DNA from 3 places in the Nocardia sp. CDC160 genome. Region 3 is predicted to be linked to each of the others. Evidence: riboswitches for the same ligand, from Rfam matches in the RefSeq annotation. Region 3 holds a riboswitch; each other region holds the start of a gene.
The links. A riboswitch is a leader RNA that binds a small molecule or an ion and turns the genes downstream of it on or off. The one in region 3 is predicted to bind magnesium.

Region 1 (10,731 bases), on a different contig from region 3:
TCACGTCACCGGATTCCACCAGCAGAAAACCCAGCAGCGCGGCGGCATCGACCAAAGGCATCAGATCGTCGAGCTCGAAATTGAGTTCATCGGCGACCACCGGCAGATCCGCGCGCCCGCTATTGCCGTAGACCAGTTCGAGCAGACCCGCGATCCCGCCGACCGAGGCATCGGGCAGCGGCACCGCGAACGGGGTCGAGGTATCGGCCGGAGCCACCGCGATATCGGTGTCACGCCCGGTCAACAACCCGTAGATCTGATCGACCAGCGCGACGAAACCCGGCGCGCGGCGATTGCGCGGACGCGGCTGATCGACGGTGATCTCGGCGATGATGCGCCCGGGATTGGACCCCAACACCACCACCCGGTCGGCCAACTGCACCGCCTCCTCGATGTTGTGGGTGACGATGCAGATGCATTTGGTGGGAAAGTCCTTGGCCGACCACAGATTCACCAGTTCGGTGCGCAGGTTCTCCGCGGTCAGCACATCCAGCGCCGAGAACGGCTCGTCCATCAGCAACAGGTCCGGCTCCAGCACCAGGGCGCGCGCGAACCCGACGCGCTGGCGCATCCCGCCCGACAGCTCCTTGGGATAGGCGGTCTCGAAACCGTCGAGACCGATGCGGTCGATCGCGTCGAGGGCACGCTGGCGGCGCCGGGCGGGGCTGATGCCGCGCGCGGCCAAACCCAACTCCACATTGTCCTGCACGCTCAGCCACGGCATCAGCGCGAAGGACTGAAACACCAGCGCCGCACCGGGATTGGAGCCGCGCAACGGCTCATTCCGATAGCGCACCTCGCCCTTGGTGGGTGCGAGCAGGCCCGCGATCAGCCGCAACAGCGTGGACTTGCCCGAGCCCGACCGGCCCAGCAACGCCACGATCTCGCCCTCGCGCAGTTGCAGATTCACCCCGTCGAGCACATTCAGCGGCTCCCCGGACGCGCCGGTGAACGACATGTCGATGTGCTCGAGGTCGATGAGGACCTCGCCGGCGGCAACGGTATTGGTCATGGTGGCCTCCTTGGTTACAGCGAGTAGCGGCGCTGGGCCAGGGCGTAGAGTCGCCGCCAGAACAGCCGGTTGATGCCCACCACGAACGTGCTCATGACCAGCACTCCGATGAGGATCTGCGGGCCGTCACCGACGCGGGTGGCCTCGGCGATGTAGGCGCCCAGACCCGTCGCGGTCAAGGTGGTGTCACCGGAGGAGACGATCTCGGCGACGATCGAGGCATTCCACGCCCCGCCCGCCGCGGTGATCGCGCCGGTGACGAAACTGGGGAAGATCGCGGGCAGAATCAGCTTGCGCCACCACAGGTTTCGCGGCAGCCGCAGATTCGCCGCCGCCTCGCGCAGATCATTGGGCACCGCCGAGGCTCCGGCGATCACATTGAACAGGATGTACCACTGCGCGCCCAACGCCATCAGCAGGATCGACGCCCACTGCAGGCTCGCGCCCGTGGCCACCAGCACGCCGGTCACCAGCGGGAACAAGAAGTTGGCGGGAAAGCTCGCCAACACCTGCACGATCGGCTGTGCCAGGCGAGACACCTTGGGGTTCAACCCGATCCACACCCCGATCGGCACCCAGACGATCGTCGCGAAGATCAGCAGCACGATCACGCGCAGCAGGGTCAGCAGCCCCAGCCACGCGGCATGGCCGACCTCCCCGAATCCGGCGGTCGTGGCGATGTAGCGGGCCATGGCGAACACACCGGCGACCAGCGCCCCACCCACCACGACCGTGAACACGATATCGGCGGCGCGCCGCCGCGTGGCGGGGACATACAGCGGATACTCGGCCAGCCCGAAAATGCGCATGAACCGGTCCACCGGATACACCAACGGCCCGAAGATCCGCCCGAGCAGTCCGGGAATATGGCTGCGGCGCAACAGATCCAGCATCAGGCTGCGCGGAGCGTCGGCGGATTCGGTGTCCTCGACCCGGAATCGCTCGGCCCACACCGTCAGCGGCCGCCAGAACAGCACATTGAGCCCGACCACCATGACGATCATGACGACGATCGCCAGCACCATCCGTCCGGTCTGGGACTGCGCGTTGGCGCTGGCCACATACGAGCCGATGCCCGGCAGCGCGAACGAGCGATTGTTGACGCTGATCGCCTCCGACGCGGTCAGGAAGAACCAGCCGCCACCGAAACTCATCATCCCGTTCCACACCAGCGGAAACATCCCCGAGGGCACATCCACCCGCCAGAACCGCTGCCAGCGCGACAACCGCAGATTGCGGGAGGCCTCATCGAGCTCACGCGGCTGCGACACCAGCGAATGATGGAACGCGAAGGCCATGTTCCAGGCCTGCGAGGTGAAGATCGCGAAAATCGACGCGCACTCCAAACCCAATGACGAACCCGGGAACAGGGCAATGAATCCGGCCACGGTCACCGACAAGAAACCCAGCACCGGCACCGACTGCAGAATATCGAGCGCGGGCAACAACACCTTCTCCGCGCGCGGCAGCCGCGCGGCCGCGGTCGCGTAGACGAAGGTGAACACGATCGAGAGCCCCAACGCGGCGAACATGCGCAGCAGCGAGCGCGCCGCATAGTAGGGCAGCTCGCTCGGATCGGTGGAAATCGTTGTGGGCGCGGTGTTCTCGTCGAAGGGCACATGCATGCCCGCCGACACCTTCACCACGATCCAGATCAGCACCGCCGCGCCCGCGAACACCGCGATATCGGCCCACCGCGAGCGCGGCCGATCCAACACCCCGCGCGAGGGATAGGACCGCAGCGTCGCGTTCACTGCTCGGTCTCCACCGGCGGGGCCACCGTGCGCCAGCCGACACTGGTCACCGACGGCTCGAGGCTCAACCGGCTCACCGCGGCCTCCATCTGCCGGTCGTCGCGCCGGTCACCGGTCAACTCCGCGCGCACCTGCACCCGGCCCGCGGTGGTGTCATGACTCGAGATCGAGTTCAACCGGAAATCGGTGCGCGTCAACGACTGCACCAGCAGCGCCCGCACATGCGCCTCGTGCGCGTCATCGGTGTCGGCGGTGAACGCGTAGAGCGCCTCGTGGGCCTCGGGGCCGTCGCTGAGCGGGCGATCCACCGACCGCGCCACCGTGCGCAGCGCGGTGTTCACCACGACCACCGCCACCGTGCCCGCCGCCGCGGTCGAATACATGCCCGCACCGGCGAGTGAACCCACCGCCGCCGAGCACCACAGCGTCGCGGCGGTATTGAGGCCGCGAATATTGAACCCGTCGCGCAGGATCACACCCGCGCCCAAGAAGCCGATACCGGAAACGATCTGTGCCGCAACGCGAGTCGGGTCGGCGTCACTGCCATGGAAGCCGTGCGCGGACAGCAGCACGAACAGGGTCGCACCGGCGGCGACGAGCGCGTTGGTGCGCAGCCCGGCCATGCGGGCGCGCCACTGGCGCTCGAACCCGATCACCGCACCCAGCCCGACACCGGTGCCGAGTCGCAGCAGCATTTCCCACGTGGTCATTGCGATCTCCGAAAAGGGGATGACGGCGCACTCCGACCTCGGACGCTACAGGGATGCCGGTAGCGAACGGCAGATTGCGGAGGTGTCGCCTAGTGAACGATTGGCTAACGGAACACGATCCGGACCATCGGGCACGACCACCACCTCCTCGACGCACAACACACGCGTGCCAACAGGGTGGGACCAGCGCGAATTCGCTGGAAACGGGCACCACCCCTCGTAAGACCTTCAGCACTCCACGGCGTGAACCCGCCAGGGCGGGAGCCGGTCGGGGCGGCCCCTTAACTCGGGGCAACCTGTCCTGATCCGGGGCGTCTCTCGACGTTCGGGATCGCCGGCCTATATCCGTGAAGGAGCCTCGGCTAACGACGGCACCTTGCGCCGACGAGTTAACACCCCGATTGGCGAGAAGGCAACCTGATGTGAGCGTGGTCGCCGCTGCCAGGACACCGCGGACAGATTGCTGGCGGAGATGCAGGCTGGGGCTAGCTCGACCGGACCAGGGTCGGTCGCAGGGCGAGGCGGAGCAGGCACGCCACCGCGACGGCGGCGGCGAACAGTTGCACCGCGTGCAAGGTGCCGGTGGTTCCGGCGAGCAGGCCGACGCCGATGACCGGGCCGCCGGTGCCGCAGTAGCCCATGACGTAGTAGGTCGAGAGGACATCGGCGTGGCGGTCGGCGGGGGCGGCGGCGTTGACGGCGGTCAGGCCCGATAGGAACGCCAGGCCGTGACCGGCTCCGGCCAGGAGCGTGGCCGCCAGCAGCAGTGTCAGCGAGGAGACCGCGCCTGCCAATGCGAGCAAGGCCAGTCCCGCGGCCAGTAGTGGGAGGCCCGTATGTTCCAGGGCCCGTTCGGATTTCCCGTACCCGATCAGTTGGGCCACCGACCAGGCCACCGGGAGGACGGCTGCGGCGGCACTGCCGACCACCAGATTCGAACTGCCCGACAGGGTCGCGGCGTAGGTGGGGACCAGGGTCAGGAACACTCCGACCACCGCGAAACCCAGAAACGCCGCCGACCCGGCCGCGGCGAAGGTGCGGCCCATGCCGGAGGGAATGCTGGGCCGTCGCGGCCGCCACCGACCGCCGGTGCGCACCGAGGGCAGCATGGCCAGGAACACCCCCGCGGGGATCAGCAGCACCAGATGCACGACGAACGGGGTCACATAAGGCTGCGGAAAATATTGCGCCACAACAGCACCCAGCATCGGGCCCACGCCCATGCCGCCCGCCGTCGCCATGGCCGACACCAGCGCGGCCCGGCGTCGATCACCGCGCGGTTCCACCTCGCTGATCGCGGCGGTCAGCGCTCCCGAGGCCGCGCCCATCGCCACCCCCTGTAGGATCCGCGCCGCGAACAACCACACCAGACCGGTGGCCAGCGCGAAGGCCAGCGTGCCCAATGCCGCCACCGCCAGCGCGGGCAGCAGAATCGTGCGGCGGCCCAACGCATCCGAGGCCGGACCCGCCACCAGCAGCGACGGAATCAACGCGCCGACATACGCGGCGAAGACCAGGGTCAGCATCAGCGGGGAGAACCCGAAACGCTGCGCATAGCCGTGATACAGCGGCGTCGCGAGATTGGTGCCGGTGAACAGGATCAGCAGCGCGTAGGCCGCACCCCAGAATCTCAGTCGGCTCCCGACCGGTGAATCCTGCTGTGCCACCGGTACTCCGGTGTCGGCGGCAGGGGATTGCTCGATCGCCACGGTTCCTCCCAACCTCGTTATGTTCGACGATTCCGAACATAACAGGATGTTCGGATTTTGTGAACATGTGGATTATCATTGCCCCCATGGCAAGCCGAACCGCCACCGAACTGGTGCACCCCGCCCGCGCCGACCTGCGGTTCACCACCGTCCTGGCCGCCCTCGCCGACCCCGTCCGCCTCACCATCGTCACCCGCCTGGCCGCCGCCGGGGGCGAGGAACTGGCCTGCTCGACCTTCGACCTCCCGGTCAGCAAATCCACCCAGAGCGGCCACTTCAAAACCCTCCGCGAAGCCGGAATCATCGCCCAACGCGACGAAGGCACCCGCCGCCTCAACCGCCTCCGCACCGAAGACCTCGAAGCCCGCTTCCCCGGCCTGCTCGCCATGGCAATCACCCACGGCCCCACCGCAATTGTGCGCGGCTAACGGGGGAGAAGTCACTTACCGTCCGACACTCGTGCTCGACCACGGTCATCCAGCCGAGGTGAGGCCGCACGCGGTGTCACCGTGTGCCAGAGCCGAAGTCGCACCAGATCGTCGATGTCGGGTATGGGACCTACGGTCCACCCAGCGGCATCGCCGCGAGGCGGGCACGGGCAGGCCGATAGTGTCGATATCGCGTCTCGAATGATCCTTACCCTGCACGCAGCGCGAAGCTACCGTCACCGCCATGGTGCCTGAGACAGAACAGGTTGCGCTGGGGTGGCCGCGCCCGCGGGTGACCAGGATCGAGCCGCGGGGGAAGCTGCTGCGACTTGTGCCCGGAGCCATCCAAGTTCGATACGCGCTGGCGGTGCATCCCCGGCTGATCTCCACGTTGTTCGCGCTCGAGGGTCCGCTGGAGTTCGGGCAGTGGGCGCTGGTGTCCTTGCGCCATCGCGATCTGGAACTGGCTGTGCTGCGGGCGAATTGGAACTGCGGGCATTTCTATCATTGGTCTGCGCACGGGGCCTGGGCGTACGTGCGGGGCTTGGCGAGCGGTCACCGGCCGCGCTGGGCCGCGCAACTCAATGAGGCGATCAAGATTGGGCCGACGGCGGAGTTCTGGGACCCGCGACAGGCCGCCTTGCTGACCGCGTACGACGAACTGCACCGGGATCGGGCCATGAGCCGCGAGAGCGTGCGGGCACTGCGCGAATTCGGGTTCTCGGACAAGCAGTTGACCGAGATCGCGTTCGTGACAGGTCATTACCAATTGCTCGGCATGATGTTGGAAAGTGCCGGTGCGCCCGGCGAACCCCTCATGCGCCCACTGATGGGCTCGCCCGACGACACCTGGTCGCCCGTGCCACGTATTCGCCGCACACCCGACCGGCTGCCGGGCACCGCCGCGATGTGGCTGCCCGGCGATACCGTCGAGATCGCCACCCATCCGATGTTGGCGTGGGCCTTGCGCGTTTTCGACCGCGCGCTCGGCCGGATTTGCAGCATCGACCGCGACGAATTGGCCGCGGCCCTGCGTGGCGAGCTCGGCACCGGCTCACGGCAGGCGGTGCTGACGCGTGCGGTGGGTGAACTCGACACCGAATACTTCCTCAGCGACGACACCTGGATCGCGCTGCGCGAGCACTACACCGAAGCGCAGCTGCTCGAGCTGTGCTTGTTCGTCGGGCACTCCCTCACCCACGTCATGCTCGCGAACACCGTTCGGGCCCTGCGTAACTGAGGCGCAAGACCCTCAGCCGCGATACATCCCGCGATAGGCGTCGACACCGTACGTCGACTGACCCACCCGTCGCCTACCCGAGATACGGACCTGTCCGGCGCTCGGCATGGTGCTGGAGACGAAGCCGGACCGTGTCGTGCACCGGCAAGTCCGCGAGCTCATCCAAGCTGAGGAACCGGACCGAGGTTGATTCGTTGCTGACTTCGATTCGGCCGCCGACGACACGGCCGTAGTAGGTGATGTTGAACTCTTGGCGGATCTCCCCGTCCTGGTACGCGATGACGTGCTCGGGATCGGTGTAGATGCCGAGCAGCCCGGTGATTTCGATGTCCAGACCCGTCTCTTCCTTGGTCTCCCGAATGACGCACTGCTCCAACGTCTCTCCGATGTCCATGACACCGCCGGGAAAGCTCCAATTACCGGAGTCACTGCGGCGCTGCATGAGAATCTTGCCGTCCGCGCCTATCACCAACGCGGAACCGCCAGGGACCAAGCTGTTCGCCTTCGGGGCGTTCGGGTCTCGGTAGTAGTCACGCCGTGAGCCCATGGGCCCTCCTTGTGGGTTCGCGGTAAGGATCGCAAGGGGCGAGGGGGTGATCTTGCTGATCATGAGGGGTGGGGTGGGTGGGTTGTGGGGTGGGCGAAGCTGCTGAGTCGGCGTTGGGTGGGGGGACGCGATAAGGTGCGCTGGGTCGAGTTCAGTAGTCGGGCAGGGAGTTTCACCATCAGCATCGAGCGAACTGCGGGTTTGCCTGTGGGCCTGCATGTTACGAGGACCGTGTGTAATGCCGCTACGGGCGTGCTGTTCGGGGCGGGGGTGGTCGCCATATTGGCGGGGACCTATAGCGGTGTCGGGGTGGATTTGAAGTTGGTGGGGGTCGGGTTGTGGGTGTTGGCGCTCATTGCTCGGATCGGGGTGTTCGCGATTACGCGGTCGCGGACCGGGCACGCCGAATAGGGGCACGTATCGCGGCCGTGTAGGGCCGGAGGTCGTGCGGTGAGGGCGGGGTTGTTCGCCCGTGGCGAGCCGGTGCCGGGATCGGGGGTCGCGGCTGGCACGATGTTGCTGTGGAGTGGGCGTTCGGTCTGGTTGTGCTGGTGTCGGGGGCGGTGGCGCTGGCCGCCGGTGCGCGTCGGCTGGGGTTGGGCGAGCCGTTCGTGCTCACCGTGGCCGGGGTGATCGCCTCGTATCTGCCGTTCGTGCCCGAGTTCGACATCGAGCCCGAGCTGGTGTTGCTGGGTCTGCTGCCGCCGCTGCTCTACACCACCGCGATCCGCACCTCGCTCATCGATTTCCGTCCCAAGAAGGTCTCGATCACCCTGCTGTCGGTGGGGTTGGTGCTGTTCACCGCGTTCGCGGTGGGCGGTGTGGTGTATTGGCTGCTGCCGGTGCCGTTCTCGGCGGCGGTCGCCATCGGCGCGATCGTGGCCCCGCCCGATGCGGTCGCGGCCACCGCCGTCGCGCGGCGAGTCGGGATGCCGCGCCGAATCGTGACCCTGCTCGAGGGCGAATCGCTGTTCAACGACGCCACCGCACTGGTCACCCTGCGCACCGCGGTGGCGGCCATGGCGGGCAGCATCACCCTGTGGGAGGCGGGCGCGGATTTCCTCGGCGCGGCCGGGGGCGGTGCCCTCATCGGTGTCATCGCGGCGATGATGCTGGCGTTCCTGCGCCGCCGCATCACCGATCCTGTGCTCGACACCAGCGTCTCGCTGCTGGCCCCCTGGATCGCGTATCTGCCCGCCGAAGCCGTGCACGCCTCCGGTGTCATCGCCGTGGTCACCTGCGGTCTCATCCTGGGTCACGGTGCGCCGCAATGGCAGAGCGCGGCCTCGCGCATCGCCGAGCACACCAACTGGCGCACCATCCAGTTCCTGCTCGAGAGCGCGGTTTTCCTGCTCATCGGCCTGCAGGTGCGTCATCTGGTCGAGGCCGCCTGGCACAGCGGACTCCCGCATTCGACGCTGCTGGCGACCTGTGTGGCCGTGTTGGTGACCGTGATCGTGGTGCGCCCGATCTGGGTGTACCCCGCGACCTACCTGGCCTGGCAGGTCGAGGGCAGGCGACAGGGCAAACCCAAGCCGCACTGGACCGGTCCGGCTGTGGTGGCGTGGGCGGGCATGCGCGGTGTGGTGACCCTGGCCGCGGCCCTGCTGCTGCCCGCCGATACCCCCGAACTGGCGATCCTGCAGCTGCTGGCGGTCGTGGTGGTGGGCGGAACGTTGCTGCTGCAAGGACTTTCGCTGCCCGCCCTGGTGCGAGTGCTCAAACTGCGCGGCCCCAGCCAGGCCGAAGACCTACTGCAGGAAGCGAATCTGCTGCAGCAGGCCACCGCCGCGGGACTGAAGGCCCTCGAGGAGAACATCGCCCCCGAAACCCCACCCGATGTGGTCGACGCCCTGCGCAACCGAGTCGTGGTGCGCGCCCAGGCGGCGTGGGAATTGCTGGGCCGCTCCGAATCCCAGCGCGTGACCCCCAGCGGTGAATACCGCCGCCTGCGCCTGGCCATGCTGGCCGCCGAACGCGAGACGGTACTGCGCATCCGCGATGCCGGTCAGGTCGATCAGGAAGTGCTGCAGGCGGTGATGGCCACCCTCGATATCGAGGAATCCACCATCGACCGCATTTCCGAGGCCGAGGACGACGACGGTCTGCCCCTGAGCTCCCCGCTCACCGCCGGTGCCTGCGAGCATCTGCGCGAGGCTCCCTGCGTGCGCGTGCCCGACACCCCCGACGCCTGCGGCGAATGCCTCGACGAGGGCCTGGTTTGGGTCCATCTGCGCATGTGCCTGGACTGCGGCCACGTCGCCTGCTGTGACTCCTCGCCCGGCAATCACGCCACCAAGCACTTCAACAACACCGGACACCCGGTCATGCGCAGCGTCGAGCCAGGTGAGTCTTGGCGCTGGTGCTACCTGGACGAATTGCTCGGCTAGACGCCGGTTTCCATACCGTGACCTGCACCCCTTGACTTTCCCATCGGGAAAGTGGACTCTTACTTTCCAAGTAGGAAAGTCAAGGGAGGAATGATGGACGGCATCGCTCCGGACCAGGCTCGCGCCGCACTCGAGGCAGCGCGACGCGCCCAACGGCAGGTCGCCGACGAGGTCGGCCTGCCCCGCTGGTACTGGTGGGGAATGGCTTGCGGCTGGGTCGTTTTGGGGGTGATCGGAGACTTCGGACCCGCGTGGCTGACCGCGGCGGCGACGCTGATCTTCGGCGCCGGACACTCGACGATCGCCTCACGACTGCTCGACGGCCGACGCCGCACCGATCAAGTGCAGGTCAGCGCCGCCGTCGCCGGGCGGCGCACGCCACTGGTGGTCATCGGCATGCTGCTGGGCCTGGTCGCACTGACCGTCGTGGCCGCGGTGGCGCTCGACGCCGACGGTGTCGCCCATCCCCGCACCTGGTCGGCGATCCTCATCGCCGCGGTCATCGGCTTCGGCGGCCCGGAGATCCTGCGGGTGCTGCGCGGGTGGGCACGCGCATGAGCGAGGCTCGCTTCGATGAGCTGATCCACCCCAGTACCCGACTGAGTCTGGTCGCGACCCTGGCCGCCGCGGACTGGGCGGAATTCGCCTTCCTCAAGGAACGACTGAACCTGTCCGACTCGGCCCTGTCCAAACAACTCGCGACCCTCGAGGAGGCCGGGTACGTGGCCACCGAGCGGCGGCTGGACGGCAGCCGACGCAAGGTGCGCGCCCGCCTGACCCCCACGGGCCGAACCGCTTTCGACGGCCACATCGCGGCCTTGCAGGAGATCGTGGCCGCCGCGACACCGGCGCAGCAGCCCGAACGCTAGCGCTCAGTTGCGCTCGGCCATGGCCTTGGCCGACCAGCGCACCGCGTAGCCGACCACGAAGCACGGTAGCGA
Region 2 (10,731 bases), on a different contig from region 3:
AGGCTGCGCAGCGGCCCGGTGGGCGTGGTGTTGCCTGCGGTCCACAGGGCTACCTCGATATCGGGGACTGCGGCATGGAACTCTGCCATTCGCGGATCGAACCGGTCCTGGTCGTGACCGGTGAGATCACGGACATCGCACTGGAGCGCTTTGGCCAAGGAGTGCAATGTCTTTCGGCTGTCGACGGGCCGTTCGCCGTTTTCGTACTTGGCGATCGCGCCCCGCGAGATCCCGGTCTGATCCGCCAGCATCTGCTGAGTCATCCCACGCCGCTTACGGATCGCGGCGACCCTACTGCCAACGTACCTGCCGTCATCGGTGTCGGAACGAGCTGCGGTCGGCATCTCGGAGCTCCCCTTCTGTCCTGATGACCCATGCTAGACCTATGAATGATCAGGGAATTCCGGTTCTGTACGCGATCGTCACCGGATCGTCGAGGGCCCAGGAGATCGAGGAGCTGGTCGACTTGGCGCAGGCCGATGGTTGGGATGTGTGCGTAGTGGCGTCGCCGTCCGGACTCCGATTCATCGACGCCGAAGGTCTCGCCGCAAAGACCGGCCACCCGGTGAGGGCGAACTACAAGGAGCCGGGGACACCGGATCTGCTGCCGCCCGCTGATGGGATGATCGTGGCCCCGTTGACCTGTAACTCGGCATCGAAATGGGCTGCTGGGATCTCCGACACTCTCCCGTTGGGGTTGTTGATCGAGGCCGTCGGGAAGGGCCTGCCAGTCATTGCGGTGCCGTATTCGAGCCCGGAGCAGATGAGCTTCCCGCCAGTTCAGGATGCGTTGAGGAATCTCGCCACGTGGGGGATCGGCATCATTCCGGGGGTGCAAGGGAAACCGCTGCCGCTATCGGAAGCGTGGCGCGCCTTTGTCACCCACCCCCGATCAAGGTAAACATCACCCTGCCCAAAATCCACAATCAGGAGCATCGATGATCGTCACGCCGCTTCAGACCGACCACATCGACGATGTCATTCAGCTCATGCAGCTCGGCAAGCCGTCCATCAGCGCCCGTACACGATCCGACTATTGGTTGTACGCCAGCCTGTTCTCATCTACGTGTCCGCTTGCAATCGGCGAAGGCGACGCGATTGCCGGTGCAATCATCGCATTCCGGAGCCAGGATGACCCCGCGGACGTCTACGTACAAGACGTCATGATCCACCCCGACTACAGACGGCAGGGGATCGCGCGTGCCTTGCTCAACAGCGTGCAGTCCCGGGCCGAGAAGTGGTCCTGCCAGCGCATTTACCTGACATCTGAACCCGAGAACCACACCGCCCACTCCGCATGGACGAACCTAGGCTTCGTCAATGTCCCGGGCGATCATGAGATCGAAGGAATCTCGGTCATCACTGATTTCAAAGGGCCTGGTCGAAGCCGTGCCGTCTACGAGTTGCTTCTACCCAGAAGCTAATGCCGCCATAGCGCCAGTGCCGGAACAACGCTCAAACGGGGTCTTTGGTGCTTCCATGGACGGACTGCGGCATACGCTTGCTACCTATGTACGAGGAAACCCCCGGCGGCAGCACGCCGCCGGGGGTGTGGCCTAGATCACATGCACGCCAAATGCCCTGTTTAGCGGCCAAACATCCGGCATTTGCGCAGGTCAGATCATTTCCCCTGGAATGGGGAATTGACCGTCGTGAAGTACCGGGCTACACCAGCATTGTCGCGACCCGTGGGAATGCCGACGGCGACGCATTGCGATCTCTCAAATTGACGGCATCAACTTCCGGCGAGGGTCACACCCAGGCGACCTCGGTAACCGCCGCCTCCGTACGGGTGGCCGCCACCCCCGGCCAGCTGGCCATAGTCGACTGAAGTGCGCACTATGGCCGAGTTTCGCGCGACAGAGGACTGAGCTGTGGCTCGGTCGAGGTGTGCTACAGGTCGCCGAGTTGAATGTTGTTGAATTACGGTCGATCTCGTGGTGCATCTTGACCTTGAACTTCAGGCTGAGGGCCTTGTGGGCGAAACCGATCGTCTGGCCGATGTTGTCCGTGATGTCGACTTGAGCGTCCCTGTCCCGACCTGTCCTGGTTGGTCGTTGTCGGATCTGATCGTCCATGTCGGTCGAGGGCATCGGTGGGCGGCAGCGATGATCGCCGATCGCGCTAGCGAGCGTCTGGCCTGGGATGCGGTTCCCGAAGGTTTCCTCCCCACCGATGTCGACGAGGCGAACGTCTGGTTGCGCGACAGTGCCCGGCTGGTACTGGAAGCGGTCGAGAAGACCGGCGGAGAGGTCCGGGTGTGGACACCGGTCGGCGGGTTGTTGCCGGCTCGTTGGTGGATACGGCGGCGTTTGCACGAGGCGACGGTCCATGGCGCCGATGCCGCGCTCGCGCTCGGGCGCGCTGTGAGCCTGTCGAGTGGCCTTGCGGCGGATGGCCTGTCGGAGTCGCTCGACATCCTTCAGGCCGCGCTGGCATTCCAGAACCGCGAGCAGCCACCGCTACCGGAGGGGGCAACGCTGCGCATCGACGCTGACGATGATGGCGCGCAGCAGTGTTGGGTGGTCCGCCCGCGCGGAAACAACATCGAATGGAGCGTCGGCGGCGAGCCTGCTGCGGCGACGGTTACCGTCCGCGGCACGTCGGCCTCGGTGTTCCTCGCCATGATGCGGCGCATTCCCGCCACCGACCCGCGCTTCGAGATCACGGGGGACCGCGAGATTTTCGATCGGTGGCTCGCAGCGACGGGCTTCTAGTCCAGCCGCGGCGCGTCACGAAACCTTGCGATCGAGATCTTGACCAGGTTAGGTCGTGTGTCCTAGCCTCCTGTCTAGGACATGCGACCTAACGCGGCGTCCCGTAAGGCACAGGAGGCGCACAATGCATGGACCGCGATCACGGGAAGCGGCCTGCGCGGTGGTGTTCGGTTGAGCGGCAAGACGACTCGTGAGCAGATCGTTGCCGCAGCGGACGAGTTGTTTTATCACCGGGGGTTCGAGCAGACCTCGTTCGCTTCGATTGCCGAGGTCGTGCAGCTGTCGCGCGGCAACTTCTATCACCACTTCAAAGCCAAAGACGACCTGCTCGACGCGGTTATCGCCACCCGCCTCACCGAGACCCGCGCCATGCTGGCCCAGTGGGAATCGCAGACACCCGACCCAGCCGGTCGCATTCGCAGGTTCATCGACATCCTGCTGGTCAATCGCGCCGATATCCAGCACTACGGGTGCCCGGTCGGCACGTTGACCAGCGAGCTGGCCAAACTCCACCACACCGCCCTCGACGCCGCCAGCGGGCTGTTCACCCTGTTCCGGGAATGGCTCGCCGAGCAGTTCACCCAGCTCGGGCATCGCGATGACGCCGACGAGCTGGCCATGCATGTGCTGGCCGCCAGCCAGGGTGTAGCCACCCTGGCCAACGCCTTCCATGACGAGCAGTTCCTTTGCCGGGAGGTGCAGCGCCTGCACGACTGGCTCGACACCCACCTCGACGACTCACGAAAATAGAAGCGAGACAACCATGTTCGTCGTTCTGTTGAAGTTCTCCACCCGCAAGTCCGACGCGGCCCAGCACATGGCCGCCCATCAGCAGTGGATCCAGCAAGGCTTCGACGACGAGGTGTTCCTGCTGGTCGGCAGCATCAAACCCGGTGTCGGCGGCGCGGTCCTGACCCACAACACCTCCCCGGAAGACCTCGAGCGGCGTGTCGCACAGGACCCGTTCGTCGCGGCCGACGTCGTGACGGCCGAGATCATCGAGATCGCGGCCGGACAAGCCGACGATCGCCTGAAATTCCTGCTCGACTGACCAACCTGCTCCGGACACCTCCGGCTGGGGAGTCCTATGCCTTGGCCCAGTTGTGGATTGCGACGACGAACTCCTCGGGCGCGTCGGATTCGACGTAGGTGCCGGCGCCTTCGACGATCACGGTCGTGTGGTTGGTGAAGGTCGCTTCCAATCGCTGGCGCTCCTGGGGGCGGAAGGCGATATCGGCGTCACCCCACACGATCAACGTCGGCAACTGCGCGACCTCGGGCAGGCGAGTTTCGATCTCGGCGAAGAAGTCTCGGCTGGCGAGTACCGCATGGGGCAGCACCGCACTGGCCTGACGCCGTGCGGGAGTGTCCAGCGCCTGGCGGTAGTGAGCCATTTCGGCCTCGGTCGGCTTGCGCCGACGGTGGCCGGTGGGGATGAACGCGTTGACCAGCAGGTTGAGCTGCCGCACCGCCAGCCGGCTCACCGGATTACCGAGGGCGCGTGAGAACGCTTCGAAGTGCAGGACTCCGTTGACCGGCCACGCCCACGTATTGGCCAGCACCAGCCGCTCGAAGAGCCCCGGCCGCCGCTGTGCGACCGCTAGGCCGATCAGACCACCCCAGTCCTGGCCGACCAACGTGACCTGGTCCAGGCCGAGGGCATCGACGAACCCGGCCACCACCTGCGCGTGCTCCTCGGGCAGGAAACGGTAACCACGCTTCGGTGTCGACAGCCCGAAGCCCGGGTAATCGACTGCGACACAGCGGAACTCGCCACGCAGCGCGCTGATCACATCGCGCCACAGGAACGACCAGGTCGGATTGCCGTGCAGGAACAGCAGTGTCGGACCCGATCCCTCGTCGACGTAATGCACGGTGTGCCCGTCGATTTCGACGAAACGGCTCTCGAACGGAAACAGAGTGTCGTCGACCCAGTCCGGTCGTGTGGTGCTGGTGGTCTCGGCCATGGTTGAACCCCCTACGCTCGACATCACGGTATGATTGATCTTCTCAAGCCAACTTGAGATTCTCAAGCAATTGAAGGAATTGATGCGTAGCTACGGCCAGTACTGCGGGCTCGCCCGGTCCCTCGAAGTCGTGGGCGATCGGTGGAACCTGCTCATCGTCCGCCAGTTGCTCCTCGCGCCGGCCCGCTACCGGGACCTGCTCGACGGCCTGCCCGGCATCGCCACCAATCTCCTCGCCGACCGGCTACGTGACCTGGAATCCTCCGGCGTGATCGAGCGGCGACTGGCCGGTGAGGGCAGCGTCGTCGAATACGCGCTCACCCCCTGGGGTGCGCAGTTGCGTGAGCCGATCGAGAGCCTGATCCGCTGGTCCACCCCGCTGATGATCCCCGGCCCCGGCGCCGATGCCTTCCGCCCTGAATGGCTCGCCCTCGCCGTGCCTGCCCTGCTCACCACCCGGGTCGAAGACCGGCCCACGGCGACGGTCGGCCTCGACATCGGTGGCTCGCCGTTCCAACTCCGTATCACGGCATCCGGATTCGAGATCGCCCCCCACGACGGCCGCGACCTCGACGCCACCGTCCGCGCCGACCCCGCCTACATCCTCGGGCTTGCCGCCGGTGCTCTCACCCTCAGTGACGCTCGCGCGCTCGGGGCTGTCGAGATCGACGGCGACGAGGCTCTCATTCGCGCGGTTTTCGCCGCCTGAGCGAGCCTCTTCACCGGAGGGTCCGAGCGGCAATCAATCTCGGCGATTGGCTTTCCGGCGGCGATAGTGCGCGGCCGCCGCCACGCGGTCGTTGCAGGTGTCACAGCAGTACTTGCGGGTGCCCGGACGGGTGCGGTCGACGAACACGCACACGCACGGGGTCGCGGCACACACCCCGAGCCGCCGAATACCATGCTGCACAAGGTGTTCGGCGAGGGCCGCGACCAGCCTGCCCGCCAACGCTGCGAGCCCGTGCGACACGCCACCCGCGTCCAGCCGGATGACGCCAGCGGGGTCCCGCGACAACTGCGGGACCACGGCGTGTTCACGCAGCAGTCCATTCACCAGATCCGTTGCCTCGGAGTCGGTATCGCAGCCGAACGCGGGCCGCAACTGCTCCCGCAGCTCCCGCAGTCGATCCAGATCGCCGTCGGCGAGCTCCTCGGCCAGGCTCGACTGACCTGCGCCGCGCAGGATGACCCGGAAATGGTTGACCGTCGTCAATCGATCGGGCGGATCGGCCAGCGCATAGACGGTGTTGACCAGATCCACGACCAGATCCAGATCGCTCACCATCCACCTCCTCGCCATTGACGACCAGCGGCACCGACCTTAGCATTCTCAGTACTTAAATAGTTTTAGTAACTGATATGGAGTTGTTGTGGACACGACTTCCCAATCCGCCGACACTTTGGCCCACGCCCTGCACGCCCAAGGCCCTCACCCCGATTACGTCGAGAAGCTCGCCGTGTTCGGGCAGTTTGTCGGCTCTTGGCGAGTGACCAATCGCCTCCGGGCCGCCGACGGCAGCTGGACGACCTATTCCGGGCGCTGGGACTTCGGCTGGACGCTGGGCGGACTGGCGATCCAGGACGTCCTTGACTGCCCCACCGCGCCGAATCGCTACCCCGGCACCACGATCCGCTGCTACGTCCCAACCACTGACAGCTGGAACGCGGTCTGGCTCGACCCACACTCCGGCCTGCACGTCACCCTGCAAGCAAGCTCTGTCGACACCGGCATCGTCCTCGAAGGCAGTACCCAACTCGGTACATCGGTCCGGTGGATCTTCTCGAACATCACCGACACCAGCTTCCACTGGCAGGGCTACCTCGCCCGCAACGCCACATCCTTCGAACTGGTCCAGGAAATGGCCGCTCATCGCCAGCACGATCGGTGAGTGCCTCAATTTGCGGCCGTGCTGTAAGAAGCCGTGTACAAGGCTGTTCGGGCCGGCCAGTCACCTTCCTCAGCAGGGGGTTCCGGTAGAAATCGAGGAAACAACAACGGCGGGATAGACTGTGACACTGATGGTTTCGGCGGACATCATGTTCGTTGAGCGGGCTGGGTAGCGGCAAGTTCAGTCGCTTGCAGCACTTCCGTGGCGGTGAGCTCGGCGAGCAGCGGAGACGGTGGAGTGCCCGCGGCGAGGTTGTGGCGACGACCGGACTGGTCAACACCGTCAGGCGGGAGGATTGACTGCCCGAGACCGGCTGGCATGAAGGACAATTCCGCACTACCTCCTGCCACTCCGCCCCAACGACGAAGACCCCGTCCGAATCACCGATCCGAACGGGGTCGTGTCCCCCGGGCGAACTCGCCGGGTCTCGATACGCTCCCTGCCGACACAACGAGCGCAGATAGCCATGCCACACCTGAAACGGCGACCGAACCCCGCGTGTCGCACAGGAATCACGTCGACCGAAATGGGCAGGTCAGCGGCCCACTAATGTAGCAAAACGGCAGGTCGGATCAATGCCCCTGGAAAGGGGAGTTGACCGTGGTGAAGTACTGGACCGCCGCGGCGATCGCCACCGGTGCGGTGACCAGGATCATCCCGCCGACCGCGCCGAGCGCGCCCATGGCCGCGGCACCGGCGAGGCAGCCGACGACCGCGCCGGGCAGGAAGAAGAACAGGCCGCCGATAATGCCGGTGGCCAGCGAGACACCGGAGCCGACGGCGATGCCGCCCAGCGCACAGCCGACCGCCGCGCCGCCGATGCCACCGACGAGGGTGCCGATGGTGGCGCCCATGGCGATGGTGTCCTTCATGCGGTTCCAGGCCGCCTGCTCACGGTCGTACGGGGTCTTCCAGGGCGCGGTGTCCTCGAAGGGCAGTGCGACCGGCTGGTATACCGCGTGCTGCAGATCGAATTGCGGTGTGAGCGTGACGGTCCGGTCCCGAACATCGGCCAGGATAGGGAAGACGAAATCGTCCACGCGGAAGTTCAATTCGGTTCCAGCAACCACTGTGCCATCGGGTGCCTTGATCTGGAAAACACCGTTGTCCACGGCCATGGAACCGATATCGGTGGAAATGGTCGCCGAGCGATCGGTCGCCGATGCGGTGTAGTGGATGGCACCCACGTCACCGGCTTCAGGCTGGGCATTAACCGTTCCTGCGGTAATTGCTGTGACGGCGGCCACCAAAGCGGTAACCGCAGCGAATCCCCTCTTGCGCACTTGATTTACCTCGATTGAGTAGGCCTGCGGAATCTGGACTTATCGCAGGTTCAGTTATTGACAAGCAAACTTTAAGTCGGTTCTCGAGAATCCGACAATGGACGAAAGTCCCAAAGTGACTCGTCACACACATTCCGAGTCGATTGCGCCGCAAGTTAATCCGCCGTTCACCCGTTGGGAACCGACCGGGCTGGATTTGACAACGCCGCTGTCGAGGCTCAACATTGGCCAGTCAGCACCTCGCTAGGCGAGGCTCCTGTACGAACACAGGCCACTGATCCGACGACGTCGAGAGACGCCCAGGGTTAGGACAGATCACCCCGGATTAAGGGGTGATCCGAAGTGGCTTCCCCGGGCCGCGAGCCCCCGGATACGTCGTACAGTGCCGAAGCTCTGACGAGAGGGGTGCGGGACTACGCCGTCGAGCGTGGTCCGGATTCCTCTCGCCGTGCGCGATGCGACACCACGATCCAGCGACGCCCACGTGCGTCCCGGCGGCAAGGAGGTGAGGGACGACCATGAGTTCCGGCGATAGTCCGTATCCGAGTACGGATTTCACAACCCTGACGTCCCCGGCTTGCCGCATTCCGGTCACCGGCTGACCCGTTCCCACACCGATCGCCTCCCCGACGTCCCCGCGACGCCGCTGAGGTGGGCCGACGTGTGCCTCGGGCAGACCGCTCGGTGCCCGAAATCGCTTGGCGGCCGGGTGTTCTCCGCATGTCGAAACACCTGATGATCGAAAGCGAGGGAAGGCCATGGCCTTTTTCGCGAACAGCTCCGGCCGCCGCACCTCCACCGTCGCCGCACCCGTCTCCGACACCAAGCCCACCGGCGCCGTCATGGACAGCGCGCACGTCGGCGACATCGTCGGCGCGCTCGGCTCCATCGGCCAGCACGACACCCTCGAGGGCCGCACCCGCTGGCAGCGATTCCGCATGCTGCTGGCCATCCTCGGCCCCGGCCTCATCGTCATGGTCGGCGACAATGACGCGGGTGGCGTGGCCACCTACGCGCAGGCCGGGCAGAACTACGGCATGGCGCTGGTCTGGACGCTGGTGCTGCTCATCCCGGTGCTGTATGTGAACCAGGAGATGGTGGTGCGCCTGGGCGCGGTCGCGGGAGTCGGCCACGCGCGCTTGATCTTCGATCGTTTCGGCAAGTTCTGGGGCGCGTTCAGCGTGGGCGATCTGTTCATCGTGAACGCGCTGACCATCGTCACCGAGTTCATCGGTGTCTCCATGGCGCTCAACTACTTCGGTCTGCCCAAGGCGATCTCGGTGCCGCTGGCCGCGGTGGCGCTGTTCGCCATGGTGGCGGGCGGATCGTTCCGGCGCTGGGAGCGGTTCCTGTTCGGGCTGATCGCGCTGAACATCGTCATGTTCCCGCTGGCATTCCTGGTGCACCCGCAGGTCTCCGCGATCGGCCACGGCTTCCTTCCGTCCTTCCCGGGCGGCCTGAACTCCACGCTGCTGCTGCTGATCGTGTCCATCGTCGGTACCACCGTCGCGCCCTGGCAGCTGTTCTTCCAGCAGTCCAACATCGTCGACAAGCGCATCACCCCGCGCTGGATCAAGTTCGAGCGCATCGATCTGTGGGTCGGCATCGTGGTGGTGATGATCGGCGCGATCGCCATCATGGCGGCGGCGGCCTTCGGGCTCGCGGGCACCGAGGCGGCCGGGAACTTCACCGACGCCGGGGCGGTGGCGCAGTCGCTGCACGATCACATGGGCACCACCGTCGGCGCGCTGTTCGCCATCCTGCTGCTGGACGCTTCGCTGATCGGCGCGAACGCGGTCGGCCTGGCCACCACCTACGCCCTCGGCGACACCCTCGGCAAGCGGCACTCGCTGCACTGGAAGATCACTGAAGCACCGGTCTTCTACATCGGCTACGCCGCCCTGCTCGCCCTCGCCGCCGCCGTGTCGTTCAGCCCCGACCACGTGCTGGGTCTGCTGACCCAGGGCGTCCAGGCGCTGGCGGGCGTGCTGCTGCCCTCCGCCACCGTCTTCCTGGTCCTGCTCTGCAACGACAAGGCGGTGCTGGGTCCGTGGGTCAACACGGTGCGCCAGAACATCGTCGCCGGAATCATCGTCTGGTCGCTGGTGCTGCTGTCCCTGGCGCTGACCGCCGCGGTCTTCTTCCCGGGCCTGTCGACCACCACCATCGAAATCGGTTTCGGTGTCGGCGCTCTCGTCGGCGTGCTCGGCGGTGTCGGCATGCTGATCGCCTGGCAGCGCGGCCGCCGTCGCAATGCCGAGCGCACCGCGAAGGAGCTCGGCAACCTCGACCCGGACCAGGTGGAGGAGCTGGAGTCCACCCCGCTGACCCGGGCCGAGCGCAAGGCCATCCTCGAGGCCGACCGCGACACCTGGCGCACGCCCGCGCTCGACACCCTGGAGCGGCCGCAGTTCTCCACGGCGCGGACGGTCGGCATGTTCGCCCTGCGCGGCTACCTGCTCATCGCCGTGATCCTGGTGGGCGTGAAGGTCTTTCAGTCCATCGGCGGCTGAGCTCAACAGCCGACCGGGATACCCGCCAGGTCGACTCGTCCATCACGCTCGATGGCGTCGCAGTTCATCGCGGCGCCATCGAGCGTGATGCCGTTCAGCGCCAACCTCGCGTCTGCGATCGGACCGTCGCTGTCGCTGGTGCGGATCAGCGATTCCCGGGCCGCCGCGACGGCGGTCCGCGCTATCGAACCGCGCAGCGTCGCGGTGTCACCGATATTCCTGATGTTGATGCCGTTCGCCGCGGACGCGCCCACGACCGTGTCGCGGATGTCGAAGGTCAGTGCGGCCGTGCTCGGCTCGGATCCGGCCGGGGTATACGCGATCAGCCCGATGCCATCGGCGCTGCAGTCACCGAGATCCGA
Region 3 (10,731 bases):
GGCGGTTTGGGCTGCCGCGGAGACGAGCAGGGGGTGGCGGCCGAGGACGGGGATGGCGGAGGTGCCGACCTGGAGGCCGGGGACCTCGCGCCCAACGATGGCGGCCAGGGCGGGCGAGTCGTAGTCCATGCGCTGGCCGAACCAGACCGACTCGACGCCCAACTCGTGCGCGGTCCGCGCCTGGCTCACGATCGCATCGATGTAGTTGTCGGCATTCGTCGCGGCAAGCGCGATTCCGAGAGTCATGCCATGGGCAACCGATACGCGGCCGGGACTCTTTCCTCGAAATCACGGTGATCACAAGGGTTTGGCGGGCGTTCGTCCGCGGTGCGGTGAATTCATCGTTCCGAAACACCAGCGGGTGGTCGGGGGAAACAGCGGTTCTCGATGCTGTGGCGCAATTCCCGTGGGATATGAGGTACGAGTGTGAATTCGGGAGATACGGCGTGGGTGCTGGCCAGTGCCGCGCTGGTCATGTTGATGACGCCGGGGTTGGCCTTCTTTTACGGCGGCATGGTGGGCGGCAAGAGTGTGCTGAACATGCTGATGATGAACTTCGTCTGTCTCGGCGTGGTGTCGACGCTGTGGCTGTTGTACGGCTACAGCGAGGCATTCGGCAACGACGCCTTTCAGGGGCTGGTGGGCGGCATGTCGCATGCGCTGTTGCGGATGACGCAGGGGACGGTGTCCGGGCCTGCCGGGCATCAGATTCCGACGATGGCCTTCGTGATGTTCCAGTTGATGTTCGCGGTCATCACCACCGCGCTGATCTCGGGTGCGATCGCCGGGCGGACACGATTCTGGGCATGGACGGTGTTCACGGTGGTGTGGACGACCGTCGTGTACTTCCCGGTCGCGCATTGGGTCTTCAGTTCGAGCGGGTTCACCGATACCGACGCGTCGGGAAATTCGACGGATGTCGGAGGCTGGATCATCAACCGGCTCAAGGCATTCGATTTCGCGGGTGGCACCGCGGTGCACATCAATGCGGGCGCGGCGGCACTGGCGGTGGCGCTGGTGATCGGCAAGCGGCACGGCTGGCCGCGCAGCATCACACGGCCCCACAATGTGCCGTTCACACTGCTCGGCGCGGCGCTGCTGTGGTTCGGGTGGTACGGGTTCAATGCCGGATCGGCTTTGACCGCAGGTGATCTCGCCGCCGTGGCGTTCACCAATACCACCGTCGCGACGGGCGCGGCGTCGCTGGCGTGGATCGTCGTCGAGCAGTGGCGCGACGGCAACCCGACCACCATCGGCGCGTCGTCGGGCGCGGTCGCCGGGCTGGTCGCCGTCACGCCCGCCTGCGGATTCGTCGGGCCGCTGGGTGCGTTGGTCATCGGCCTCGTGGCCGGGGTGTGCTGCGCGCTCGCGGTGAGCCTGAAATTCGTCTTCGGCTATGACGATTCGCTCGACGTGGTCGGCGTGCACCTGGTCGGTGGTTTGGTGGGCACGCTGTTGATCGGGGTCTTCGCCGATGCCTCGGTGAACCCGGCGGGCGGCAACGGGCTGCTCTACGGCGGCGGGGTCACGCAGCTGCTGCGCCAGTCCATCGCCGCGCTCGCCGTGATGGGCTATTCGTTCGTGGCCACGCTGATCCTGGCGTGGATCGTCCACAAGCTGTTCGGGTTCCGCGTCGACCACGAGGTGGAAGCCAACGGCATCGACGAATCCGAGCACGCCGAATCCGCCTACGACGGTGTGTTCTCGGTGAGCGACCTGGTTGCCGCACCCGTACGCCCGCGCACCACCCTGACCTCGCAGCGTCGGCCGACCGCCCAGCCGACCCGGCCCGTGCCGCCACCGCGCGACCAGTACCGGTGAGCGGTTGACGGGGGCACCGCGGGGGCGCAAGGTGGGGCGATGGGCGATGACGCGCGGGCCGGGTTGAAATTCTCCAGTCTCGACAGTCCCTTGTTCGACGGGGCCGACGCCACCAAGGGTGATCTGATCGATTACCTGGAGGCGGTGGGGGAGCGAATGGTGCCCGTGTTGCGGGATCGACCGCTGTCGGTGGTGCGGGTCCGGCCCGGGCAGGAACCGTTCATGCAAAAGAATCTGCCCAAGTACACGCCGGAGTGGGTCGAGCGCGCGACACTCTGGGCGGGAAGTTCGCGGCGAGAGATCTCCTACGCGCTGTGCAATAACGTGCGGACCCTGCTGTGGTTCGGAAATCAGCGTGCGGTCGAGTACCACGTGACGCTGCTGTTGGCGGAGGGGCTCGCCGACTATTCCGGCAGCCCAACATATTTGGTGCTGGACATCGACCCGGCACCGGACCAGCCGTTCGAACAGGTGGTGGGTGCGGCCGAGCTGATTCGGCGGGCATTGGACAACGACGGTCTCGCCGGTGCGGTGAAAACCAGTGGCTCCAAGGGCGTTCACATCTTCGTCCCGGTGGTACCCGGCATCGACCTCGAGGATGCCGCGGCCGCCACCCGGGCCATCGCGGCCCGCGCCGAACGCCTGGACCCGGCCCTGGCCACCACGGCCTTCATTCGAGAAGACCGCGGCGGCAAGGTTTTCCTGGATTCCACCCGCGCGGGCGGCGCGACCGTGGTGGCCGCCTACAGCCCGCGGATCCGGCCGGGCACGACGGTGTCGTTTCCCATCGCGTGGGCGGACCTTCCTCGAATCCACCCGCGCGACTTCACGATTCGCACCGCGGTGAAGGAACTCGGCGACCGCGACCCGTGGCGCGAGCTCATGCCCGCCCCGCAGGAACTGCCCGCCGACCTGATCGCCGAGGGCCACACCATTCCCGTCGCCCGCGTGCAGGCCATGCACGAGGGCAAACGCCGCGCCCGCGCGGCCCGACGCGAGGACTGAAACCCTCAGCCGTGGACCGGATGGCGCAGGAACATTCGCTCGTCGGCGTCGTATTCGTAGAGTTCGCCGTAGCGTCCCCAGTCGACGGCGGTGCGGAGTTGTCGGCGTGCCGCGTCCTCGGTGAAGTTGCGGCGCAAGAGGTCCAGGAAGAATCCGTCGCGCATGCGCTGATTGTGCGCACCGGCCAGGGCGTGGTCGATAGCACCGACCAAGGGTGCCTTGGCACGGGCCACGCGCGCGAAAATCGCCTTGGCCGTGTCGATATCGGCGTCGATGAACATGCGCCCGTCGGCCGTGAGCTCCAGATCGCCGTCCGCGGCGGTGGCCAACCCCAGCAGGCGCGCGGCATCGACCAGCGGCATGATGTCGTCGAGTTCGAAGCGCAGCCCGCTGGCCAGGTCCGGCAGATCCGCGCGCCCGCCGCTCATGGCCACCAGATCGAGCATGCCCGCGATGCCGTCCACGGTGGCATCGGGCAGTGGCCGGTTGGTCGGGGTGGGCGTCACCGTCTCCCGATCGCCGTCGTAGGGCGAATCGGTGAGCATCCGGTACGCGTGATCCACCAGATTCTGGAAGTGCGCGCCCCGGGTGTCGCGCGGATGCGGCAACCCGATCTTGATCTCGCCCTTGATGCGTCCGGGATTGTTGTCCAACACCAGGATTCGATCGGCCAGCTGCACCGCCTCCTCGATATTGTGGGTCACCATCAGCATGGTCTTGGTCGGGAACGCCGCCTCCCCGAAGAGCCGAATGAGCTCGCCGCGCAGGTTTTCCGCGGTCAGCACGTCCAGCGCGGAGAACGGCTCGTCCATGAGCAGCACCTCGGGCCGCACCACCAGGGCGCGCGCGAACCCGACGCGCTGGCGCATACCGCCGGAAAGCTCCTTGGGATAGGCGTTCTCGAAGCCGTCGAGTCCGATCATGTCGATGGCGTCGGTGACCCGCTCGGCGCGCTCGTAGGCTGGAATTCCTTGTGCGCGGAGGCCGAGTTCGACATTTTGCCGCACCGTGAGCCACGGCAGCAGCGCGAAGGTCTGAAACACCATGGCGGTGCTGGCATTCGGCTCGGTGATCTCGGAGTCGCGCAGCCGCGCGGTCCCGGCCGAGGGCCGCACCAGCCCCGCGATGATCCGCATGAGCGTGGACTTGCCCGACCCGGATTTGCCCAGCAGCGCGACGATTTCGCCCTCGCGCAACTCCATGCGGACGTCGGACAGGACCGCCAGCTGCTCGCCGGAGGGATTGGTGAAGTTCTTGGTGACGCGATCAACGGTGATGACGGGAATGGACATCGCGTGGTTCTCCTCTCTAGATCAAAGCGAAGCGGGTCTCGGCCTTGCGCTGCAGGCGACGCCAGACCAGCCGGTTGATGGCGACCGTGACCACGCTCATGACGAGGGTGCCGAGCAGCACCTTGGCGAATTGGTCGTTGACGGTCGCATTGGTGATGTACGCGCCGAGCCCGAACGCCTCGAGATGCGTACTGCCGGAGTCGACGACCTCGCCGACGAGGGTGGCATTCCACGCCCCGCCGAACGCGGTGATCGCGCCGACCACGTACCCGGGCGCGATCGCGGGCAGGATCAACGACTTCCACCGCTCCCACCCGTGCACCCGCAGATCGTCCATGGCCTCGCGCAGATCGGTCGGGATCTGCCCGGCCGCCGCGATCACGTTGAACAGCACGTACCACTGCGCACCCAGTGCCATGAGCACGGTGCCGCCGATATTCAGCGAGATGCCCGTGTACGTCAGCCCCGCCACCACGAAGATGTAGAGGAACTGGGCCGGGAAGCTGGCCAGTACCTGCACCACCGGTTGCGCGAACCGGCAGATGCGCGGATTCATCCCGATCCACACCCCGACCGGCACCCACACCACGGTCGACACCACCAGCAGCACCACCACGCGGCTCAGACTGGCCAGGCCCATCAGCGAGGCGGGCCCGAATTCGGCGAAACCCACGGTCCTTTCGAAGTAGCGGGCCAGCGTCCACGCGCCCCACCCGATGGCCGCGAACAGCGCGGCGAAGAACACCGCGTCCCCGGCGCGGCTGCCGCGCCGCTCGTAGGGCGAGCGGGTGGCGCGCCCGAAGATCCGCATGCCGCGGTCGACGAGTTCGCCGACCGGTCGCAGCCGGGCCGTGACCCGACCGGGAATCGTGGTGCGCCGCAAGAGATCCAGCACCAGGCTGCGCGGTGCCAGCGCCGCCTCGGCGTTCTCCACCCGGAACCGCTCCGACCACGCCGTGAACGGCCGCCAGAACAGCACGTTCACCAGCACAATGGTGAGGACCATGACGGCCGCGCCGAGCAACAGCTTGCCCACCGCGGCCTCGGAGGTGGCGGCGGCGATGAAACTGCCCATGCCCGGCAGCGCCTGATCATTGCCGGAGACGCTGATGATCTCCGAGGACGCCAGCATGAACCACGCGCCGCCGAAGCTCATCATGCCGTTCCAGATCATGGGGACCATGGCGGCCGGAATCTCGAGCTGGGTCAGCCGCTGCCAGCGGGTCAACCGCATCATGCGGGCCGATTCGTCGAGCTCGCGCGGCATGTTTCGCAGCGCCTGGTAGTAGGCGAAGGTCATGTTCCAGGCCTGCGCGGTGAAGATGGCGAACACGCACGCCGCCTCCGCGCCCAGGTAGGAACCGGGGAACAGGGCGATGAAGGCGCTCACCGTGATCGATACCAGCGCCAGCACCGGCACCGACTGCAGAATGTCCAGCATCGGGATGAGCACCTTCTCCGCCCGCCGCGAGTGCGCGGCCCACTGGCCGACCACGAGCGTGAACAGGACCGACGCACCCAGCCCGACGAACATGCGCAGCGTGGTGCGGGCCGCGTAGTAGGGCAGATTCGACGGATCGGTGGACACGGTGTCGGGGCTGTCGCCCGGCACCCACGGCACGGAGACGTCGCGAAAGAGCTTGACCACCACCACCGTCAACACCACGCCAGCCGTCAGCAGCAGGTAGTCGACCGGGCGGAGTCCGGTGCGAGCCCGGCGCGCATCGGGAGTCGTCTTGGGGCTGTTGGGGATTGCGATTTCGAGTGTCATGCCGTTGCCCCCGGCGCGTTCACCACATTGAAGAAGTGGATGGCGGATCCGATCAGGGCGGGCACGCCGACGAGCACGTTGAACACCACGACGCCCATGCCCGCGCCGACGACCGCCCCCGCCAGACAGCCGACGACCGCGCCCACCGGCCCCGCCGCGACGGTGGTGAGCGCGCCCGCGAACACGCATCCCAGCGGTCCGCCGACGATCGCGCCGAGCAGCGTGCCCACCGCGACGGCCGCGCCGAGCTCGGTGTTGACATGGCCCATCGCGTTGTTGAACCGGTCCTCGGGACTGTCGGAGTCGCTGACGGGACGCGGGTCGAAGGTTCGCATGGGCGCGGTGGCGGCCTGCTCGCCCTCGGCCCGCTCCGCGTCGGTGAGCGGCCGGGCCTGGTCTTCGCGCGGCACGAGAACGGCTGTGTTGCCGTCGATTCGGGCGTCGATCGGGTACATGGTGCCCTGCTTGGCCAGCGCCAAGGGCAGCGAGCCCACGACGGTGCCCGCGGGATCGAGGATCTGCAGGCGGTCGTGATCCACCCGCAGTGCGCCCGCGTCGGTGTGCAGACGCACCGTGCGGTCGACGATCGAGGCCGTAGCCTCGATGGCCGCGGGTTCGGCGTGGGCGGTGGCCCGCGTGGTGTGTAGTGCGGCGCTGGCCAGTGCGCCGACGACGGTGCCGTGTGGATCGACGATCGCCAGGTGGTCGTGATTCACCCGTAGTGACCCGGCGTCGCCGGTGTGGCGCGGCGGTTCGGCCTCGGCATTCGCGTGGGTGGTGAGCAGGGCCGCGCTGGTCAGTGCGCCGAGCCAGGCGAGCATGCGAATTCTCATTGGGATTGTGTCCCCTCAACTCTCGCCGCCCGCCGGGTATTGCGGGCAGCGTCGAATTCCGTCGCGCACTATTGATGCGGACGGTCGGTCATGAATTGCGGATCGTCTGAATTGATCCGAAAATTGGCGCGCGAATACGACGGCACCGCGGTGGCGGTGTCGAATATCGGCGAATTATGCGCGTCGAGCCGACGCGGCGTCGGTGTGCTGTGTAGCGGAGGGCGTCATCTGGCTGCCCAGACCTCCTCGAACTCGTGGAACGCGATACGACAGCGCACACGGGGGAAAGTCGATCAGGTCGAAAACCTGGAGGGACGGACACCCCTCTCGTCAGAGCTTCGGCACTGTGCGACGTATTCCGCTGGGCGGGAAGCCACTTTGGATTACCCCTTAATCCGGGGAAATCTGTCCTAACCTTGGGCGTCTCTCGACGTCGTCAGATCAGTGGCCTGTGTTCGTACAGGAGCCTCGCCTATCGAGGTGCGATTCCAAACTAGAGAAGACCGGATGGAAAGTCAAAAAAGGCTATTGCGTGCGAACGGGTGCGCGCTCACGGCAGAGTTTCCCCGCGTCGCCTACGCTGGTCGGCGTGATGAGAGCGGTAGGCGCGGCGGCGGGGGCCGCCCTGATCGGAGCGATGGTCGCGGGCTGCGGCTCATCGACCCCACAGGCGGCGCCGAGCACGACCGTCGCTCCGAAGGCAGTCCTGCCGTCCCCCAATACGATCGGGCTCTGCGGCGGCGTCTCCGAGGCCGATATCGCCCAGCAGACCGGGCTGAGCGATCCGCAACGGGTGTCGGTGAATCCGGTGAGTTGCGCGTGGCAGGCGTCCGGCGGCACCGACTACGCCGTGGTGTTCCACTGGTTCCGGGGCAGCTCGCTGGACGAGCGCCGGAGCCAGGTGACCGTCGGCAAGCCCGCCACCGTCCAGGTCGCCGGGCAGCCCGGCATCGAGTGGCAGGACGCGGCGAGCTGTGAGGTGGCGGTGGCGTTCGGCGACACCGATTTCATCGACTGGACCGTGCGGCACACCGCGGTCGGCTGCAAGGGCGTCGAGCAGCTCGCGGCCGCCACCCTGAAGCAGGCGGGGCAGGGCTGATGGCACGACTACCCGCCCGAATCGCCCTGTCCGCCTTGATGGTCGTGACGCTGGCGGGCTGTTCGCACGCCGCGCGACCGTCGGACGCGCCGACCTCCGCCGATCCGAACTTCCTGGCGGGCTGCGGTCCCCTCGAGGATCAGAAGCTGGCCGCCGCCCTCGCCGTCACCGGCATGAAGCGGCAGAGCGCACCGACGGTCTGCAACTGGACCGCCACCGCGGCCGGTGGCGGTACCGTCGATCTCACCTACGCCTGGCTGCGCACCGACACCCTGTCGCGCGAAGTGCAGATCGCCGACCAATTCGGTTACCAGATCGAGCGTTTGGTCGTGAAGCACTTCGGCGGCATGTACTGGCGCGACCCGAAGGATCCGGGCAGCTGCGCGGTGACGGTGGCCGATACCGGCACCGTCACCTGGTGGGTGCAGAACCGCGACCATGCCGCGCAACCCGATCCGTGCGCGGCGGCCATGACGCTGATGACCGCGACCCTGTCGGTCGACGGCATCTGAATCGGCTCAGTGCCCCATTGAGAGCCCGGCTCGGTGCCCCTGAGAAGCCCGGCTCAGTGCTCGAGGAATGTCGCGACGATGTTCCAGAACATGTTTCGATCCACGCTGTGGAAATCCCAGCTGTCGGTGAGGCTGTGGGTGGCGCTCACGATGGCGGGGATGTCGAAGTCGTGCCGGGTGGCGGTGCCCTTGGCCTCCACGGCGGTGACGACGTAGGCGGTGGCGGTTTCAGCGGTGTGGGCCACGAGGAAGCTCCAATCGATTAACCGGTCCAGGGATGGTGCACGGATGCGTGGCCGAGGACAACGTCGGCCGCGACCACACACCCCAACGCCGTGACGAACCTCGCGGCCGGCGCGTCGTGGCGTATCCGACCAGTCTCGTTTCCGGCTACGCCCGCAGGGGAGTTCCGAAGACGCCAAACCGGTCCAAGGCACGCCAACCTAGCTGTGTGGTTGCCGGAATACCGTACGGTAGGTGCGATTTCGGCCTGCGGGCGGGGTCGGTCTACGACGAATCCGAGCGGTCCCGCCACCGATTGACGGCCCGTCGCAGGCTCGCCGGATCGGCGTATCCCAGGAATTCCGCCTGTTGGGCGCGTGGAAGGTGTTCGGCCCGTTGCAGTCTGCGCCGACGCGCGCGGTCCACCTCGCGCCGCCAGGTGGTTCCGGCGTCGGCCAGGCGGCGTTGCAATGATCTTGGTGAGGTCAGCAGCCGACGCGCTACCACCTCGAGGGTGGCCGCGCCGTCCTCCAGGGCGGTGTCGAGGACCTCGCCGAGCTGATCCAGCCAGGTCGACCCGAACTCGGGCGTGGCGGGCAGGGTGGCCGCGTAGGACAGCAGGACGGCCGTCAATTCGGGATCGGCCTGCTTCATCGGCTGCGCCAACTCGGTGGTGCGCAGGGTCAGGGTGTCCGCGGCGCACCCGAAATGGATTGCGCGGGTGCCGAACAGCTCGGTGAACGCGTCGAGCGCGGCCGGTGCGGCCTGCCGGAAGCCCACCCGTACCGGCACCACGGGGCTGCGGGTGGCGGCGCGGCCTCGACTCACGATCAACGCGAAGGTGGCCTGTACCAACAACTCCCGGCCACGGCAGTCGTCCACGGCGGAGAGAACCTCGTAGCTGACCTCGTTCTCGGTGCGCTCGGCGATGCGAAAACTGTAACTCGTTGTGAGACTGCCGCTGTGGCGGACACAGGTGTCCAGCGCCGCGCCCAGCGTCGACGCCGACAGGAACAGGTACTCGAGCAGCCCGAACTCCCCGGTGGTGCTGTCGTCCGAGACGCGCAGTGCGACATCCGGATCCCCGGTCTCCCGCTCCAGCAGTTCCCAGGCCCGCAGGCAGTAGCGCGACGACACCCGGGTGCTCTCACCGCCCTCGCGCCAGGCGGGGACGCCCGCCAGCCGCGCGATCCGGTCGGGATCCAATCCGGCCCGCGCCGCCCGCTCGAGCGGGAATCGGGCCATGAGAATGCTGTCGTGGCAATCGGATCGAGGAGTCACGAGTCCCCGTCACCCGCCGCGCGGATGCGGGCGTCGGCCAGCTCCCGGCTCCAGGTCGTCCCGGCCGCGGCGAGGCGTCGCTGCAATGTCCGTGCGCTGGTGCCCAATCGCCAGGCGACCGTCTCCAGTGACACCGTGTCCAATGACAGCCCCCGCGACTCCGATGACAGCCTCCGTGACACCGATGACATCGCCTGCGACTCCGATGACATCGCCTGCGGCGAGGCTGTTTCCGGTGAAGGCGTGGCCGACGCCAGCCCGGTGCACATCGTGTCGGCCGAGATTCGTTTCGGCGCACCGGGATCGGGTGGCAGCGAATCGAGCTCCGCCGCAAGCAGATCCACCCAGGCACGGGCGGGCGGGGTGGACAGGCTGGCCACCGTCGCGCCACGCCGCAGGACGGCCGCGAGACGGGGATCCGAGCTGTGCTGTGCGCGTTCCCGATCGGTGCGACGCAGGGTGAGAGTGTCGGCGTCGGCGCCGAACTCGATTGCCGGGGTGCCGAAGAAGGCGGTGAACGCGGTGTGGTCGCGGGGCGCGGCTTGCCGAAAGGTGACCGCTAACGGAGTGATTCGCGCCCGGGCGGCCAGGCGGACGCGGGCGGTCAGGAAGGCGAAACTCGCCTGCGCGGCGAGTTCCGCACCGCGGCCCTCGGCGGCGGTACCGGCCGCCACGGTCAAGTGATGCTCGGTGTCGGCCACCACCTCCAGCCGTCGGGTGGAGGTCAGCCGGGAGCCGAATTCCGCCGCGGCCCGGAATGCCTCACCCACGGTCGCCGCCGTGGACACCAGATAGTCCATCATCCCCAATTCCCCCATTCCATACCGATCGGCCGCTAGTAGACCGACGTGCGGCAGTTCTATCCGTCGCTCGAGGAGCTCCCACAACCTCAGAT

Region 1: it holds a riboswitch for magnesium, as region 3 does, so the genes downstream of both, VMT40_RS24045 (MgtC/SapB family protein) here and VMT40_RS16860 (hypothetical protein) in region 3, are expected to answer to the same signal.
Region 2: it holds a riboswitch for magnesium, as region 3 does, so the genes downstream of both, VMT40_RS13095 (NRAMP family divalent metal transporter) here and VMT40_RS16860 (hypothetical protein) in region 3, are expected to answer to the same signal.

The regions. Positions count from the first base shown of each region.
Region 1 covers NZ_JAYKYT010000004.1:542,943-553,673, reverse strand. The annotation lists gene VMT40_RS24055 (ABC transporter ATP-binding protein) at 1-1,012, opposite strand, end outside; gene VMT40_RS24050 (ABC transporter permease) at 1,027-2,766, opposite strand; gene VMT40_RS24045 (MgtC/SapB family protein) at 2,763-3,476, opposite strand; M-box (ykoK) riboswitch at 3,682-3,853, opposite strand; gene VMT40_RS24040 (MFS transporter) at 3,962-5,185, opposite strand; gene VMT40_RS24035 (ArsR/SmtB family transcription factor) at 5,272-5,613, shown strand; gene VMT40_RS24030 (hypothetical protein) at 5,858-6,853, shown strand; gene VMT40_RS24025 (NUDIX hydrolase) at 6,927-7,463, opposite strand; gene VMT40_RS24020 (Na+/H+ antiporter) at 7,922-9,790, shown strand; gene VMT40_RS24015 (hypothetical protein) at 9,884-10,348, shown strand; gene VMT40_RS24010 (winged helix-turn-helix domain-containing protein) at 10,345-10,659, shown strand; gene VMT40_RS24005 (hypothetical protein) at 10,663-10,731, opposite strand, start outside.
Region 2 covers NZ_JAYKYT010000002.1:1,190,087-1,200,817, forward strand. The annotation lists gene VMT40_RS13035 (helix-turn-helix domain-containing protein) at 1-344, opposite strand, end outside; gene VMT40_RS13040 (flavoprotein) at 386-901, shown strand; gene VMT40_RS13045 (GNAT family N-acetyltransferase) at 939-1,424, shown strand; gene VMT40_RS13050 (hypothetical protein) at 1,511-1,831, shown strand; gene VMT40_RS13055 (maleylpyruvate isomerase family mycothiol-dependent enzyme) at 1,938-2,717, shown strand; gene VMT40_RS13060 (TetR/AcrR family transcriptional regulator) at 2,799-3,467, shown strand; gene VMT40_RS13065 (YciI family protein) at 3,481-3,768, shown strand; gene VMT40_RS13070 (alpha/beta fold hydrolase) at 3,803-4,708, opposite strand; gene VMT40_RS13075 (winged helix-turn-helix transcriptional regulator) at 4,767-5,393, shown strand; gene VMT40_RS13080 (CGNR zinc finger domain-containing protein) at 5,427-5,966, opposite strand; gene VMT40_RS13085 (hypothetical protein) at 6,055-6,573, shown strand; gene VMT40_RS13090 (hypothetical protein) at 7,146-7,856, opposite strand; M-box (ykoK) riboswitch at 8,089-8,268, shown strand; gene VMT40_RS13095 (NRAMP family divalent metal transporter) at 8,615-10,369, shown strand; gene VMT40_RS13100 (hypothetical protein) at 10,372-10,731, opposite strand, start outside.
Region 3 covers NZ_JAYKYT010000003.1:474,886-485,616, reverse strand. The annotation lists gene VMT40_RS16885 (TIGR03564 family F420-dependent LLM class oxidoreductase) at 1-246, opposite strand, end outside; gene VMT40_RS16880 (ammonium transporter) at 427-1,821, shown strand; gene VMT40_RS16875 (DNA polymerase domain-containing protein) at 1,861-2,826, shown strand; gene VMT40_RS16870 (ABC transporter ATP-binding protein) at 2,832-4,118, opposite strand; gene VMT40_RS16865 (ABC transporter permease) at 4,135-5,889, opposite strand; gene VMT40_RS16860 (hypothetical protein) at 5,886-6,722, opposite strand; M-box (ykoK) riboswitch at 7,038-7,209, opposite strand; gene VMT40_RS16855 (DUF3558 domain-containing protein) at 7,315-7,821, shown strand; gene VMT40_RS16850 (DUF3558 domain-containing protein) at 7,821-8,333, shown strand; gene VMT40_RS16845 (hypothetical protein) at 8,387-8,578, opposite strand; gene VMT40_RS16840 (AraC family transcriptional regulator) at 8,841-9,836, opposite strand; gene VMT40_RS16835 (AraC family transcriptional regulator ligand-binding domain-containing protein) at 9,833-10,731, opposite strand, start outside.